Regions from separate parts of the Colwellia sp. BRX9-1 genome, predicted to be linked through region 2. Evidence: predicted binding sites of a transcription regulator. Region 2 holds the regulator's gene; each other region holds the start of a gene.
What was found. The regulator sigma-54, encoded in region 2, starts transcription at its own class of promoters, with help from an activator protein. The targets are predictions, from matches to a motif close to GTTGGCACGNNNNTNGNNT.
Positions count from the first base shown of each region.

Region 1: the regulator sigma-54 is predicted to act here: its motif matches at 1,269-1,287, upstream of H4J76_RS05665 (FlgO family outer membrane protein).
Region 3: the regulator sigma-54 is predicted to act here: its motif matches at 1,130-1,148, upstream of fliE (flagellar hook-basal body complex protein FliE).

Region 1 covers NZ_JACGVM010000004.1:12,697-14,976, forward strand. The annotation lists gene H4J76_RS05655 (TonB-dependent receptor) at 1-1, shown strand, start outside; gene H4J76_RS05660 (LPP20 family lipoprotein) at 19-489, opposite strand; gene H4J76_RS05665 (FlgO family outer membrane protein) at 526-1,182, opposite strand; gene H4J76_RS05670 (flagella assembly protein FlgT) at 1,378-2,280, shown strand, end outside.
Region 2 covers NZ_JACGVM010000001.1:175,320-177,599, reverse strand. The annotation lists gene lptB (LPS export ABC transporter ATP-binding protein) at 1-44, shown strand, start outside; gene H4J76_RS00850 (RNA polymerase factor sigma-54) at 124-1,632, shown strand; gene hpf (ribosome hibernation promoting factor) at 1,656-1,943, shown strand; gene ptsN (PTS IIA-like nitrogen regulatory protein PtsN) at 1,989-2,280, shown strand, end outside.
Region 3 covers NZ_JACGVM010000001.1:505,990-508,269, reverse strand. The annotation lists gene fliF (flagellar basal-body MS-ring/collar protein FliF) at 1-626, opposite strand, end outside; gene fliE (flagellar hook-basal body complex protein FliE) at 690-1,055, opposite strand; gene H4J76_RS02335 (sigma-54 dependent transcriptional regulator) at 1,273-2,280, opposite strand, start outside.

The DNA.
Region 1 (2,280 bases), on a different contig from region 2:
AGGGTGTGCTGTTAACACTTAATAATAGGTAACCGCTTTAATTTCACGTTTGGGTGAAGAAGCTAAATAAATATTATAAACATCTTCAAAGTCTAAACTTAACTCTGTGGTGTAACTGTCGCCAACAGGATAGCTTTTAATCACTTTAGCTGCGCGGATGACACCTTGAACTGACGCTGACACTTCATTTTTACCCATTATCAGTTGTGACATGGTCATTTCACCATTTATCTTTTGCCCATAAACTTGTTCTGCAAGTTCTGCATAAGCGGCAAGCTTTGAGGCATTAATCGCCATCAACATACGCTGCGTTTCATGTTGTGAGTTTTGCAAACTTATCGGCGCTTGGCCAATAGCATGTAACACAGGGAAGGTTTCAGGCTTAACACTTTGCCATTGTACGTGTTTGTCATAAACACTAGAACAGCTGGCAAGTAACAAAGCTAAACTACCAGCGGTTAATATATTAAGAATAATTTTTTTCATCATAAATACCAAAAGTTAGTCCTACATCAATATAAAAAACTAATTAACAATTTTAATTGAACGTTCGTCTTCTGCTAACATAACGCTGTTTCGAATGATTAATCCATCTTTTATCCGAACACTTTCATCTTGATTAATCTGTTCACCAATTACCCAGCTTGGAATAAAAGATTGTGCCGTGGCAACAACAACACGTGATTGCATACCAATCATCCGAGCATTAATCATCACACCATTTTCTTGTTCCATCATGGTACCGGTTACAACATAGTCAATAATCTGCCGCTCTGGCAGCTCTTTCCAGTCGCGACTAAAAACATAATCACCTTGAGCAGTGACACGAATATGTCCCGTCGTTTTAAAATCAATAACAACTAAACCATGGCGCTGTAATTCATGAACAAAGTTCTCTGATATTTGATTACCCAGCCAATTAGTTGACTCAAGGTTTTCTAATTCGACAAAAGAAGCTACCGCGATAGGTGTTTTAGGGTTTACAAAAGAGCTGCTTTCAAGCATCTGATAAGTAAGCCCTTTAACAACATCTGCTATCGCATGTCGAGGTAGATTGAAACTGTCAATTTCACCTCGTACTTCTTGCTTTGATTTATAAAAATTATCTTCATCACTCATCATATTCATTGATGAACACGACATCAACGTTGGAATAAATAATGGAATAAGCCACTTTTTCATTGAGCTCCCCTTGATCGCTCTGAAAGCGAATAATCAGTTTTGCAGTAATATCGATAAACGACATCAAATAGTTTCTAATATAAATAAAGCACAAATCGCGCCAATCTATAAAGTTACTTGCGTATTAAAATAAGTGGGCATAGAAACTGCATATTCGACAGTAGATATTAAACCTTTTTTACTGACGGACTTCATATGCGCTTATTTATATCAGCTCTACTTTTATTTTTTATCACTCATTCTGCTGATGCCCAGTGGTATGAAGCTCAGGGAAAGTCAGTAATAATGCAGGGCAATGCCGAACGAGCAAAAACATTAGCCATAGAGAATGCATTAAAAAAAGCCTTACTCGTTGCCGGAGCTTCCGTATCGAGTGTGCAAAAAACGGTTAACGGATTATTGACACAAAATGAAATAAATATTCGCGCCAGCGGTACCGTAAACTCTTTTGAGCTGGTTGATGAAAATTATGAGGGCAATTTGGTCACCGTAACCATTCGTGCTGACATCTTCCCACAAAGTAAACAGTGCTTCTCTTCTGATTATCGAAAGTCTTTATTAATTACCCGTAGTAACTTAATGCATAGAGAGCAAGCGAGTATCGGTAAAATTTATGCTCTTGATAATAAATTGATGGCTAAACTTGCTTATAAAATTAACAACCAAGGTATTTATCTAGACACCCGATTGTTATTAAAAGAGAAGTCTCAGTTCTCAAGATTAAATAACAGCTTACAAGTTGAAGCAATAAAAAATCTCACCATGTCGTTAGCTAATATCAGCGATACTCAGTATGTCATGTATTCTGAAATTAATGACATTAGCTTTGCACAAGCCTCAACCAACGGTTGGCAGTTCTGGCAAGAAGATGTTTTTAACCGTCAGTTTAGTGTCAGCCTATATATTTACAACGGTACTAATGGTGAATCTGTCTTCACTAAGCAGTACCGTAGTTCTGCCCCATGGGAATTTGGCAAACGTCAGCAAGTTGATGTTCATAGCGAAGTATTCTGGCAAAGCCAATACGGAATGGCCATTGAAAAAGTGTTAGGGGATATGATCATTGATATCGACGAAAATATGATGTGTCAACCTACT
Region 2 (2,280 bases):
AACACGTAAGAGATGTATACCTTGGTGAACAATTCACGCTATAGTAGTCAGTAAATGAATAGTATCTTCGTATGAAAAAAACGAAAATATCCCATTAAAAATAATAGGAAGTTAATGACCTAAATGCGCCCTACTCTACAACTCCGCATAGGACAACAATTAACCATGACGCCACAATTGCAGCAAGCAATCAAATTGCTGCAACTGTCTACGTTAGAGCTTCAACAAGAAATTCAGGAAGCCTTAGAAAGTAATCCATTATTAGAAATGGATGAGTCTTCAAATAATCCCGAAGATAAAAGTACTGACAACCTTGAAGAAGCTCACACTGCCGGTACTGGTGATGTTAAAGAAGCCCCTGCTTCTGATGGTAGCGAAGACGCTACGCCTACCATTGATGAAATCACCACCACTGAAGCCATGGACAAGAACGATATCCCTGAAGAATTAAACATGGATACCACTTGGGATGATAACTACACGGCCGGTGCAGCAAGTTCAAGCTCAGGCCCAGCTTCAGAAGATTATACTTACCAAGGCGAGACTCAAGACTCCATTCAAGATCATTTGCGCTGGCAAATGGAATTAAGCCCTTTTACCGAAACAGACCGCGCTATAGCGACAGCAATTATTGATGCTGTTGATGACGCCGGTTACTTAACGGTATCTAGTGAAGACATTTTAGAAAGTGTTGCCATTGAAGGAGTAGAGCTTGATGAAATTGAGGTGGTACTAAAACGTATTAACCTCTTTGATCCTGTCGGTGTCGCTGCTCGTTCTATTTCAGAATGTTTAATCATTCAACTTAATCAATTTGACCCCGCTACACCTTGGTTAGCAGAAAGTAAGTTAGTTTTGCGTGACCATATTAATCTGCTGGGTAGCCGAGACTATCGTACATTAATGCGTAAAACTCGACTGAAAGAAGAGCAACTGCGCGAAGTGGTGCGTCTTATTCAATCACTTGATCCTAGACCCGGCGATAGTGTGATGAAGAGTGACGATCAGTATGTTATTCCTGATGTGTCTGTTGAAAAGAAAAATGGCCGTTGGGTGGTCGAATTAAACCCTGATACTGCGCCAAAACTTTCGGTGAATCAGCAATATGCTTCGATGTCACGTTCGATGAAGTCGACAGCGGACACACAATTTATTCGCTCAAATTTACAAGAAGCTAAATGGTTTATTAAAAGCTTAGAAAGCCGTAATGATACCTTATTAAAAGTGTCAAACTGTATTGTACAACGTCAAATTGGCTTTTTTGAACATGGTAATGAAGCCATGCGTCCAATGGTTTTAAATGATATTGCCGAAGCTGTCGATATGCATGAATCAACCATTTCACGAGTGACGACACAAAAGTATATGCATACGCCACGTGGAATTTTCGAACTGAAGTTTTTCTTCTCAAGCCATGTTGGCACCGAAAGCGGTGGCGAATGTTCATCAACAGCTATTCGTGCATTAATCAAAAAATTTGTTGCTGCCGAAATCCCAGCAAAACCACTTAGTGATAGTAAAATGGCTGATTTATTAGCCGATCAAGGGATAAATGTAGCTCGACGTACCATAGCAAAATATCGAGAGTCACTTTCTATTCCACCTTCTAACCAACGAAAAAGTTTACTTTAACGAAAAGATGAGGAATTAAGCTTATGCAAATTAATCTTTCTGGCCACCATGTTGACATTACCGAAGCTTTACGAGAAAACGTCACGACTAAGATGGCAAAATTAAGCCGACATTTTGATCATATCAATAATGTTCATGTTGTTCTCACCGTTGAAAAATCAAATCAAATTGCTGAAGCGACTGTTCACGTTAGTGGCTCTGATTTACATGCAAAAGCTGAAAATGCTGACATGTATGCCTCTATTGATAGTCTTGTTGTTAAGCTTGACCGGCAAATATTGAAGTACAAAGGTAAAACGAATCAGCATTAATGCTGTTTATCGCCTGTTCACTCACCAAAGAATCTAAGTAGTATAATGAAGTTGCAAGATATCCTTACCCTTGATTGCACCCTGTGTGCGATTAAGGGTACAAGCAAAAAAAAACTCCTTGAAATAATTAGCGAAACTGCGGCAAAAAAATTCGATAATATTGATACTCATCAATTATTCGAAAGCTTAATGGCGCGTGAAAAAGTTGGCTCTACCGGCATAGGGAATGGCATTGCGATTCCTCATGGTCGATTAACTAATACGTCACAAGTTATTGCTGTATTGCTGACCAGTGAACAAGCCGTTGAATTTGATGCGATAGACAACCGTGCTGTCG
Region 3 (2,280 bases), 330 kb from region 2:
TCTTCAGATAACATCCGCCCTTTACGCATAGTTAGTACCACAGTGCCCGATGGGCTGCGGGTACGTTTAGCAAAAATATTTTCGCGGGGTATCGCCAGTAAGACTTTTGCTCTAGAGATAGCTTGCAGTTCTTCAATGGTGCGAGCCAATTGCTGCTCACGAGAAAACTTAAGACGTTCTGTTTCAAGGCGCTGGCTGACACCAAAACCCATATCTTGCATAATAATTTCACTACCTTCTGTTGGTTCATCAGATAAACCTTCACGAGCGAGTAAAATTTTAATTTCTTGATACTGATCACTTTGTACTGAAATAGTGTTGTTTGCTTGACGGTAATCCACTTGGTTAGCGTCTAGAAAGTCCATTGTTTTGATTAATTGTTCGGTAGGTTGTTTGGCAAGAAATCTATATTCGGCTTGATTTGCCCACATAATAACAAAAACAGCAATAGCTAAACATATTGCCAATGCCATAATTAAGGTGACTTGGCGTAATAAATCGACGTTACCCATAGCAGAAGCAAAGCCTGATTTTTGCTCATCAGCCATATTATCAGCACCATCACTTGCCATTAACCCGGTGCCGCCATCGGCAGCAACCATTGAATTATTATCAGTATCAGCCACTTAATTTCTCCACTACCACTTGATTTTATTACGAAATACTATCTATTTAATACTAAGGTATTGTTAAACTGGCATATTCATTATTTCTTTATATGCTTCAACAAACTTATTACGTACTTGTACGGTGGCATCAAAAGCAATACCAGCTTTAGCGGAAGCAACCATAGTATCAGCAAGCGTAACGCTGCGGTCGCCCATTTCAAAAGCTATTTTCTTTGCTCCAGACTCTTTTTGAATATCGTTGACATTATTCACCGCATCTTTAAGCATATCGCCAAAATTACTGGTCGACTTATTCAGCGCTGGAATAGCGCTGTCTCCCATGCCAAGGTTATTGCCCATTTTTTCAAATGAAGCCCCCTGCAACGAAGAGTTTCCAAGCGACATATTTTGCATTTGTGCGTATAAAGAATTGGTATCGATATTCATGAGCTACTCACTTGTGTCAATTTTTTGCTACTAAGCCTATAAATAACGGTTTAAGTAACGATATAACGAAGATATTGCAAGCATGGTGCCAGTATGAGAATTAAAGAATTATCGAGATTATGGGAGGTTTAATCAGTGAAAACTGTAGATAGCAGTAAAGCCAATATTTTAAATGAAAATATTGGCTTTATAGGAATATTACCCTTTTTAGCAATTGTTAGGCTGGTATTTGAATACCCGAATCACGCATTCTTGCTATTTTATAGCGAAGCGTTCTTGGGCTAATGCCTAATCGTTCAGCAACATCTTTACGGCTACCTTGGCAAGCGGTGAGGGTATCAAGAATAATTTGATGCTCTTGTATTTTTAATTCATTACCCAGCATGTCTTCGCTATTATTGTCTAACGCCACATCAGTAATAATTTCACTGTCGAAATTTTCAATTAACAAGTCACCAGCATTAATAATCTGGTCGCTATGCAAAATAATGGCTCGTTGAATAACATTATCTAATTCACGAACATTGCCTGGCCAATCGTAACTCGTCAGTTTATTTCTCGCCGAAGCGGTTAGTTCTGGAATAGCCATGTTATTGGCTAACGATGCTTGAGTAATTAAATGTTTGGCTAATGGCACAATATCATCTCTGCGCTTATTTAATGCTAACCACGTTAATGGAAAGACATTTAAACGGTAGTAGAGATCTTCACGGAAGATACCATCTTTTACAGCTACTCTTAAATCACGGTTGCTGGTTGCGATAACACGAACATCCAGCTTAATTGTTTTACGACCCCCTAAGCGTTCAACTTCTCGCTCTTGTAAGACCCGTAAAATTTTTGCTTGTAAGCCAAGATCCATTTCAGTGATCTCGTCTAATAAAATAGTACCGCCCTGTGCTTGTTCAAATTTACCTGGGCACGCTTGAATGGCTCCGGTAAAGGCACCTTTTTCATAACCAAATAAAGTCGCTTCCAGCATATTCTCTGGAATTGCAGCACAGTTTATAGCAACAAAGGGCTTATCACTTCGGTTCGAATGGTAATGAACGTATTGTGCTAAGACTTCCTTACCAGAACCACTGGGGCCGAGCACCATAACAGAAGCATCTGTGGTCGCGACTTTCTTTGCTAACGCTAATAATTCAATACTTTGTGCGTCAGCAACCACAGGTTCATGCCGACTAGTCACATTCAATGGCACATATTGGTTAACCATATTGAG